Regions from separate parts of the Marinomonas dokdonensis genome, predicted to be linked through region 2. Evidence: predicted binding sites of a transcription regulator. Region 2 holds the regulator's gene; each other region holds the start of a gene.
What was found. The regulator sigma-54, encoded in region 2, starts transcription at its own class of promoters, with help from an activator protein. The targets are predictions, from matches to a motif close to TGGCACNNNNNTTGCTNT.

Region 1 (3,266 bases), on a different contig from region 2:
TTACTCTTCTCATAATTATCAGTTACGTGATTGGCTGCACAGTGCGGGCATTGATTCGGATCGCGATGTACAGATCATTGTTTGTTCTCCAACACAGATGATCGACTACCTGAAGCAGGGTGAGATTGATGGTTATTGTGTTGGCGAGCCATGGAACAGTTTAGCGGTGGAGCAGGGCGTCGGTCATATGCTGGTAACGGGCTATGAAATTTGGGGCAGCACGCCAGAGAAAGTTTTTGGGGTGAACTCTAAATGGGTAGACAGCCACCCGCAACAGCACCTAGCTATGATACGGGCGTTGAACGCTGCTTGTGCTTGGGTCGATGATGGGGCGAACCAGACAGAGCTTCTAAATATCTTAAGTCGCTCCGAATACCTTAACTGTACCGTAGAGCAACTGGTTTACGGTTTTGATAGTGTTAAGCCAAAAGGTCAGTTTGACTGGCCGATGGAAGCCTACCAGCGTTTTTCGGGCAATGATATTAACCGACCTTTACCTAATTATGCTTTGTGGATTATGGGGCAGATGTATCGCTGGCAGCAACTAGGCAATATGTCCTCACTGAATGAATTTGTTAATCAAGTGTACCGTCAGGATTTGTATTTTGAAGCGTTAGGTTTGCCCATTCCTGAGCCTCAAGTCCCTCTTTTAAGCAAAGAGCAAGAGAATGAGTGGCTTGATCTGGTGGCAAAAGGTGAGGTGTCTTTGCATGAACAGGGAATTTTAAAAGGTTTTGTCTTTTAGGGTGCATAATCGTGCACAGGTCGCCATCTTATAGGGCGATTCCGTGCTCTGAAAAAGTACTTTGCATTTGTTTTTTGGATAAAGTCATTATAAAACATGAACTTATATTTTTTGGCACATATAATGCTTTTATTAATCTGTGAGAATAAACATTGAGTAAGGCAGGCAATGATCGTCTGCTTCACCAACTAAATTACCATTCCATTGCTGGAATGACGATGTGGCAAAGGCGCCTGCGAATACACTAGATGTATGTCGCATGCGCCTTTTTTTGTTTTTATTGTTTGATGCGGAGCTTAACCATGAAATTGCAAGCTGTTATACCTTTATCAAAATGGTCACTTACTAGTCGTGTGTTAGGTGCCTCTCTCTTAGTGGGAAGTGCACTGATGTCAGGTTTGGCTCACGCTGAACTGGATTACGCAGAAAAAGAAGAATTGAAGTTTGGCTTCATTAAATTGACCGACATGGCGCCTCTCGCGATTGCTTACGAGAAAGGCTACTTCGAGGATGAAGGCTTGTATGTCACCTTGGAAGCTCAAGCAAACTGGAAGGTTTTGCTAGACCGAGTGATTGATGGACAGTTGGACGGTGCACACATGCTGGCAGGCCAGCCATTGGGTGCAACCATAGGCTACGGAACAAAAGCCCACATTATTACCGCATTCAGCATGGATTTGAATGGTAATGGCATTACCGTTTCAAACGAAGTTTGGGACGAGATGAAGAAAAATATTCCAAACGGACCAGATGGCAAGCCAGTTCACCCAATCAGTGCCAGCGCTTTGAAACCTGTTGTAGATGGTTATAAAGCACAGGGTAAACCATTCAATATGGGCATGGTGTTCCCAGTGTCGACTCACAACTATGAGCTACGTTACTGGTTAGCCGCGGGTGGTATTCACCCAGGCTACTACGCACCACATAAAGGTGACACTAGTGGTCAGCTAAATGCGGATGCTTTCCTATCCGTTACCCCACCACCACAAATGCCTGCGACCATGGAAGCTGGAACAATTTCTGGTTACTGCGTGGGCGAACCTTGGAACCAACAGGCTGTATTTAAAGGCATCGGTGTTCCAGTTATCACGGATTACGAAATCTGGAAAAACAACCCAGAGAAAGTGTTTGGTGTGAGCAGTGATTGGGCAGAAGAAAACCCAATTACCCATATTCGTGTGGTTAAAGCCATGATTCGTGCAGCCAAATGGTTGGATGAAAATGACAATGCTAACCGTCCAGAAGCCGTGGAGATTCTATCTCGCAGTGACTATGTGGGGGCTGACTACGATGTTATTGCCAACAGTATGACAGGTACTTTCGAATACGAAAAAGGCGACAAGCGTGAAGTTCCGGATTTCAACGTATTCTTCCGTCATAACGCTACCTACCCATACTACAGTGATGCGATCTGGTACTTAACGCAAATGCGTCGTTGGGGACAAATCTCTGAGCCAAAATCGGATGATTGGTACATGAAAACGGCGAAAGAAGTTTACCGTCCAGACATCTATGCGCAAGCGGCTGAATCTTTGATTGAAGATGGCTTGATGATGGCGAGTGAATTCCCAGATTTTGCAACAGAAGATGGCTTTAAAGCGCCGCAAAGTGATTTCATCGATGGTGTGACTTACGACGGTAAACGTCCTAATGATTACCTAAAAAGCTTCAAAATCGGCTTGAAAGGCGATGAGCAAATCTAACGTGAATAAGAGACCATAGCGATATGGTCTCTATTTATTGGTTTTTGTGTAAAGCCGTACTGTAAAAAAGAAGAGAGTAAAAAATGAACCTACCTAGCGTGTCGGCGACCTCAGTGAAAGACTGGATCTCAGGGATATCAATAAAAAGTCTATTGTTTCCTCTGTTTGGTATTTTGGCATTTATCCTATTGTGGCAAGTGGGCGCAAGCCGAGTGCACACTTCTTTAGGAGAATTTCCTGGACCTGTAGTCGTGTATGAGCAATGGAATAGTTTGGTTGCTGATCATCAAAGGGAAAGGGTTAAAGAAGAAGGCTTTTATGAGCGCCAAGAAAAACGTATCGCGGATCGCCAAGCAAAAGATCCAAGCTATGTTGGCAAAATAAGAGAGTATACGGGTAAACCAACCTTCTTCGATCAGATTTTTACCAGCCTCTATACAGTATTGGCAGGCTTTGGTTTGGCCACCTTGATCGCCATACCGGTGGGCATACTGATCGGGCTGAATAGTTCCGTTTACAGTGCGCTGAATCCGGTCATTCAAGTGTTCAAACCGGTTTCACCGCTGGCCTGGTTACCGCTGGTTACTATGGTGGTGAGTGCGACTTATGTGAGTGATGACCCAATGTTTTCTAAGTCATTCTTAACCTCTATGTTCACCGTAACCTTATGTTGTATGTGGCCGACACTGATCAACACTGCGGTGGGTGTAGCCGCGATTGAGAAAGACTTATTGAATGTCTCGAAAGTATTGCGCCTGAGCTGGTTCACACACGTTATGAAGATTGTTATTCCTTCGGCAATTCCATTGATGTTTACC
Region 2 (3,266 bases):
GATGGGGAGAGAGCCGAGTAAGCGATCGGAGCGGCTTACCACCAATAGGCTGTCAGTCATGTCTGGCAGTTCTTCATGACGTCGCAAATAGCGAAATACAATATCCAGAGTGATATTCGGACGAATTGTGATGGTGTCCGTGTTCATCAGGCCGCCGGCCGAGTCTTCAGAGTAGCTTAATAGTGTTTCGACTCGAGTTCTGTCTTGGGCCGTCATAGAGGCCAAAACTTCTTTTACAACTGTCTCTGGTAGATGTTGGAGTAAATCGGCGAGGTCATCACTTTCAAAGTGTTCAGAGACAGCCACTAAGCGCTCTGTATCCATCTCTTTTAGGAATTGGACACCTATGTCTTCGCTTAGGTATTGAAGGACGTCACCTTCGTTTTCGGAATCGATAAGCTCCCATAGGAGTTTACGTTCTTTTGGTGGGGAGGATTCTAAAAGGCGAGCAACGTCCTGTGCGGGTAGGGCCCCGTTCAGAAGGTAACGTATTTGCATGGTGGCACCGGACTCAAGAGAGTCCGAAACCGTTTGCAGATGAGTTAACATGGATTGCTCAGACATGAGTCTACTCGTCTTCGTCAAAACGATTATTGATTAATTCAATAACGCTTTTTAAGGCTTCAGCTTCGTCTTCACCGTTGGTCTTAATCTTGATCTGAGTGCCCTTACTGGCCGCTAGCATCATCATGGCCATAATGCTTTTGCCGTCTACATTGCGGCCATCTTTTTCAATCGTGATGTCGCATGAAAATCTAGACGTTGTTTCAATAAGCTTGCCGGCGGCACGAGCATGCAAGCCTAACTTATTTATAATGGTAACTGTCTCTTCAAGCATGGCTGTTCCTTATAATAAAGAGTGGAACGTGTTGAACAATTCTTCGTCAGTCTTCGCCGCTCTAAGTTTGTCTAGGGTTTCTGAAGATTGCGCCATTTCGGCAATTTTCGCCAGCGTTGATAAATGCTGGTCACATTCATGTGGCGGTACAATTAAGGCAAAAATCAAATCCACAGGCTTTCTATCGATGGAGTCAAAATCAATCGCTTCGTTGAGGGACAAGACGACAACTGCCGTATGGTTAGCTGACTCAAGACGACAATGAGGAATGGCGATACCGTTACCAACCCCTGTACTGCCTAGTTTTTCACGCCCTAAAAGAGCATCGTAAACAGCGCTGTTTTCACAGTGTAAGCGGTCCGAAACAATGCTGGCTAGGTTCTCTAAAACTCTTTTTTTACTCACTATGTCTTGTTTGGCAAAACACAACTCAGTTTTTAGTAGTGATTTCAATGGCATGATAAAGGTCACATCCGTCTTAAATCAGTCGTTTTCGTTCATTGGAAGGAGGGATGTTCATCGCCTCTCGGTATTTGGCGACAGTCCTTCGCGCTACTTGAATGCCTTGGTCCGCTAGCGTTGTCGCCAGCTTATTGTCACTCAGTGGTTTCTTAGGTGGCTCTTCCGCCACCAATTTCTTGATCATGGCTCGGATGGCGGTTGAAGAGCACTCACCACCTGAGGCTGTATTTACATGGCTGGAGAAAAAGTATTTAAGCTCAAAAATACCTTTTGGCGTGTGCATGTATTTCTGCGTTGTCACACGGGAAATGGTTGATTCATGCATGCCGACTTCTTCTGCAACATCATGCAATACCATAGGTTTCATGGCTTCTTCGCCAAGCTCAAAAAAGTCAATTTGGCGGTTTACAATACAGCTGGCTACTTTTAACAAAGTTTCATTACGGCTTTGTAAACTTTTTATGAACCATTTTGCTTCTTGCAAAGAGGTCTTAATGTAGGTGGCATCTTCCGTGTTGACGGCTGTGCTCGCCATGGCTGAATAAGTTTCATTGATTTTGACGGGTGGCAGGGCGTCGTTATTGAGCTCCACTTGCCAAACATCATTCACCTTTTTCACCGAAACATCAGGAATAACATAATCGGTATCGCCATGATCAATAACAGAGCCAGGTCTTGGATTAAGCTGTTGAATTAAATCAATGACCTCTTTTAAAGCGGCTTCCTTGAGCTTGGTTTTACGGATTAACTGCGTAAAGTCGCGGTTGCCTAATAGAGGTAAGTAATTATCAATTAGATTGTGAGTATTTTTATAAAGAGGGTGATTCTGGAAAGCTTCCAGTTGTACTAATAAACAGTCTCTTAAATCAATTGAACACACACCAACCGGATCAAAGCGCTGAAGTCTGTGCTGCACGGCAATGACTTCATCAAACTCTAGGTCCTCAAGCTCTTGGCTTAGAGATTGCCAAATGTCGTCCGGTGTAATGCTCAGATAACCATCAGATTTAACACATTCAATAATGGCGTAAGCGATTTCAATGTCCCGGTCAGACATGTGGGTTAGATTAAGCTGCCAAATGAGATGGTCTTGAATGCTTTCATCAGGAGCATTGCGGCTTTCAAAATCTGTGTCGCCACCTTCGTAGCCACTCTGTTCGCCTATTGATGCCGAGTTCTGATAGGTGTCATCCCAATTACTATCAATAGACAGCTCTTCAGGAATGCTATCCGTCCATTCAGATTCAATGCGAGCTTCTTCAGCTTCGATAACAGGGTTTTCTGATTCGGTTTTTTTATCCGTTTTTTCTTCGCTGCTTGTTGTAGTTTGGACGATAGGGCTTTCATCGTCGTCAATTTCAAGCAGGGGATTGGATTCAAGAAATTCATGGATCTCTTGCTTCAAATCTAAAGTAGAGAGTTGCAACAGGCGTATGGCTTGTTGTAACTGAGGTGTCATGGTCAGTTGTTGACCGATTTTAAGCTGTAAAGACTGCTTCATAAAGCAACTCTTTCTAAATAGGTGAATTGGAACGAGTTATGCATACTACTCTCTTTGAACAATAATGATAAGGGGGTTATAGGCGGAAATCGTCGCCTAGATATACCTTTTTCACCTGTTCATTATTGATAACGGTTTCCGCGTCGCCAGAAGCAATGATATGACCATTGCCGACTATGTAGGCTTTATCACAGATGTCTAGGGTTTCTCGTACGTTATGGTCGGTGATTAAAACACCTATGCCACTGTCTTGCAGATGCTTGATGATGAGCTTGATGTCGCCCACCGAAATCGGGTCTACACCCGCGAAAGGTTCATCTAATAAAATGAACTTTGGATTCATTGCCAGAGCGCGAGCAATTTCTACGCGGCGTCTTTCGCCACCGGAAAGGGCCATGCCGAGGTTCTTGCGAATGTGAGTAACATGAAACTCTTCAAGCAAACTTTCAAGCTTTTCTGCTTGCT
Region 3 (3,266 bases), on a different contig from region 2:
TCAAGGTAATCTAAGTAATCTAGGTTGCCAAATACTTTTTTCAGTGAGTACAGCAATGGCGTCACCAATAGGCGGCTAACACGGCCATTCATTTTGCCATTTGCCGTACGGGCATAGTAGCCTTTAGCAAATTCGTAGTTGAATTTCGGGTTGGCTACAGGGTAAATCAGGCGAGCCAATAATTCTCTGTCATAGGTAACAATGTCACAGTCGTGCATGGCGATAGATTCTGCTTCCCCTGCTGCTAGGTTGTAACCCATACAGAACCAAACGTTACGGCCTTTACCAGGGTTAGAAGGGGATAAATGCTCACCCTTTAGAACACCGTCAATCTCTCTTAAGCGAGGGCCGTCGTTCCATAGCACACGGTGCTTTTGCGGTAACACGCTAAAAAATTCTAGAGCATGGCGGTATTGCTCCTCAGTGGCTCTGTCTAGGCCAATGATGATCTCACTAAGGTAAGGCACTTCTTTTAAATGCTTGAGGATGTTCGGCATGGCATCCGTTTCAAGCTCTGAATATAAACAGGGTAAAATAAGAGACATGGGGCGAGATTTTGAGAATTCGCACAGCTCTTTTTCCATATCTTCTAAGGGGCGGTTAGCCAAATTATGAAAGGTAGTGATGATGCCGTTTTGATGAAAGTCACCCATAGTATTTGTCCTAATTTTAAATGTAATGCTAAAAGTTTGAAATTCTTACGCCACAATGCCCTGTTTGATGAGAATGCTATCAATGGCTTCAGTCCAGCCTGCAGGACCGTATGCGTTGGTTAGATAGGTATCCAAGCGGTTCTCAATTACAGGGGGCTCATGGGCAGGGGAGCGAATCACCACAGGGAAGTCCGCTTTACTGATCATGCCAATATCGTTTTCTCCATCGCCAAGGGCGACCGTTGCAATCTCGCCATCCCCTTGGTTGAGGTAAAGTTCTTTTAACCACAGCATGGCATTGGCTTTATCGCATTTATCTCCCATCAGGTGGGCGAAGCGTCCCCCTCTTTGAATTTGTATGTGCGCGTCTTGCAGCCTTTCTCTTAAATCGTCCAGCGCACTGTCGGAATCTTGCCATAACATAGGTTCAGTAAATTCTCGCTGCATTGCCAATTTGGCATCGTCTTCCTCAAGACCTGTGATCTCCATTAGGTCGTGATGACTCATGTCACTAAAAGGCGTGAAGTGATAAATGTCTTTTTGCTGTTTGCTTAGTTGCACTAGGGTACTGCGTTTCGGGCCAAAGGCTTTTACCCAAAAATCTCCGCTATCTTCTAGTTGTTCTGTCAATTTAAGATTGAGGTGTTTCGGTATGTATACTGCAGAACCATTTTCCACTATGAAGGGGTCGTTATGATTTAAAGCTTGGCGGAGGGATAAAAGTTCTGCGAAGGTTTTGCTGGTATTCAGTACACAAGGAATAGAAAAGGTTTTAAGAGCTTGTAGTGCCGGCAGGGCAGGTTGGAAACTGTAAGTGTGATGGTCAAGTAAAGTTCCATCAAGATCAGTAAAAATAATCAAAGGTGTCATAAATAAGTCCATTATCAGGTGTGTCTCTCCACACTAATTAAGTTAAAACTTGCAAATCCAGTGCCAGTCATTAAAGTGAACGATCATTCAAGAACGATACACTGATTAATACTAGAGGCTGTTTTAAACAAAATGATGACAAAAGAGATCCGCTTATTTTTCTATATAGCCTTAGCGTTAATTGCTTTTGCTGGTAATTCCATCTTGTGCCGTCTGGCTTTGGCGGAAGGTCTGATTGATCCCGCCAGCTTTACGCTGCTTCGCTTGGTGAGTGGCGCTTTTACTCTGCTGTTGTTGTGCTTATTTAAGTTGGCAAAAAGCTCGAATGGCGGGGTGAAAAACGTTTGGCAACAAGGGAGCTGGTGGTCTGCTCTGGCACTGTTTCTATACGCTCTAGGGTTTTCTTACGCCTATGTGTCATTGGGTACAGGTCTTGGCGCCTTGATACTTTTTGGTGCCGTTCAGCTCACATTAATTTTATTGGCCATTCGTGCCGGCCAGAGGTTGGCAGGCCTTGAGTGGTTAGGTTTAGCCGTGGCATTTTTAAGTTTTGTTTATTTGATATTGCCAAGCTTGCAAGGTGAGAGCGCAACCGCTATGCCTTTATTGGCCGTTGGTTTGATGGTGATGGCGGGGATCGCTTGGGGGGCTTACACCTGGTTGGGTAAAAAGTCGACCAGTCCACTTTTTGTGACCACCTCAAACTTTATTAGAACCCTACCTATGATATTGATTTTTATTGTCTTTATCGGTTTTGAAATGTCGGTATCATCCCTCGGCGCAATCTGGGCAATACTGTCTGGTGCAGTGATGTCTGGACTGGGTTACGCTCTATGGTATGCCTTGCTACCGCAAATCACTACGACCCTAGCTGCAGTACTGCAATTACTTGTGCCAGTGATTGCCACCATTGGCGGTGTGGTTTTTGCCAGTGAAGCGGTAACTATGCATTTGATTTTGGCAAGCGCAGGGGTATTGGGTGGGGTGTTAATGGTGATTTTAAGTAAGCGTAAAGCGGCTTAGTTGTGCATTATAATAGTGCATGAATTTTCTTCTGCGCCATTTTGGTGGTTTGTTGTGTGCTAAAATGGCAATTTTTTATCGGGGAAAACAAAGCAACACTTTCTTAGTCTCTAAGAAAGTGTTTGATGGCCATTAAACTTGTTCTGTATCTTCGGCTAAGGCTACATAAGCAACGGTAAAAGCACCTTCTTGAAAAGCTTTTAGACCTGTTGCTTTGAAAGGAATGGGCATTGGGTTGTTCTGCAGAATGTCTTTAATGCGAGCACTGTTAAAAAGCTCTACCTGAACACCTTCAATCAACTGGATAGCGGCTTCTATTTTAAAGCCAACAGAACTTCCAGCAAATTTACCCTTCGTTAGGCGTTCACGAATGACCACTTTCTCGACTTTATAGTCTTCAAAAAGTTTCTTCATCAGTTGGTAAAACTTACGCATGTTCGCGCTGTCATTAGCGTTGCTTAGGGCGTGGCGAATTTGGCGACAATCTGTGATTTGAAACAGACCATCTTGTTTACTGAGTAGGCAAAGAATGGCTTCGCTACCTTTTATCTCTATGCCGCATGTGATCATGGCGTTTTCCTAATTAAATAATGATGGGCATTATTGCATATCTGGCTCCATTAGGCAGAGTAAAAAAGACTGCTTGTGTTGATGATGGTGCGTTAGATCTAGGGTAAAAAATCTAACTTCTAGTGTTATCCACTGTTTTGTTTGAATACT

Region 1: the regulator sigma-54 is predicted to act here: its motif matches at 858-875, upstream of ACUM5Y_RS06165 (CmpA/NrtA family ABC transporter substrate-binding protein).
Region 3: the regulator sigma-54 is predicted to act here: its motif matches at 1,572-1,589, upstream of ACUM5Y_RS00100 (HAD-IIB family hydrolase).

The regions. Positions count from the first base shown of each region.
Region 1 is NZ_JBRAND010000002.1:360,267-363,532, forward strand. Features, by position in the region: gene ACUM5Y_RS06160 (CmpA/NrtA family ABC transporter substrate-binding protein) at 1-745, shown strand, start outside; gene ACUM5Y_RS06165 (CmpA/NrtA family ABC transporter substrate-binding protein) at 1,135-2,448, shown strand; gene ACUM5Y_RS06170 (ABC transporter permease) at 2,532-3,266, shown strand, end outside.
Region 2 is NZ_JBRAND010000004.1:51,946-55,211, forward strand. Features, by position in the region: gene mgtE (magnesium transporter) at 1-564, opposite strand, end outside; gene ACUM5Y_RS10995 (HPr family phosphocarrier protein) at 569-838, opposite strand; gene ACUM5Y_RS11000 (PTS sugar transporter subunit IIA) at 848-1,297, opposite strand; gene ACUM5Y_RS11005 (RNA polymerase factor sigma-54) at 1,317-2,801, opposite strand; gene lptB (LPS export ABC transporter ATP-binding protein) at 2,878-3,266, opposite strand, start outside.
Region 3 is NZ_JBRAND010000001.1:23,113-26,378, reverse strand. Features, by position in the region: gene ACUM5Y_RS00105 (glycosyltransferase family protein) at 1-653, opposite strand, end outside; gene ACUM5Y_RS00100 (HAD-IIB family hydrolase) at 699-1,523, opposite strand; gene ACUM5Y_RS00095 (DMT family transporter) at 1,656-2,546, shown strand; gene ACUM5Y_RS00090 (DUF3010 family protein) at 2,679-3,116, opposite strand.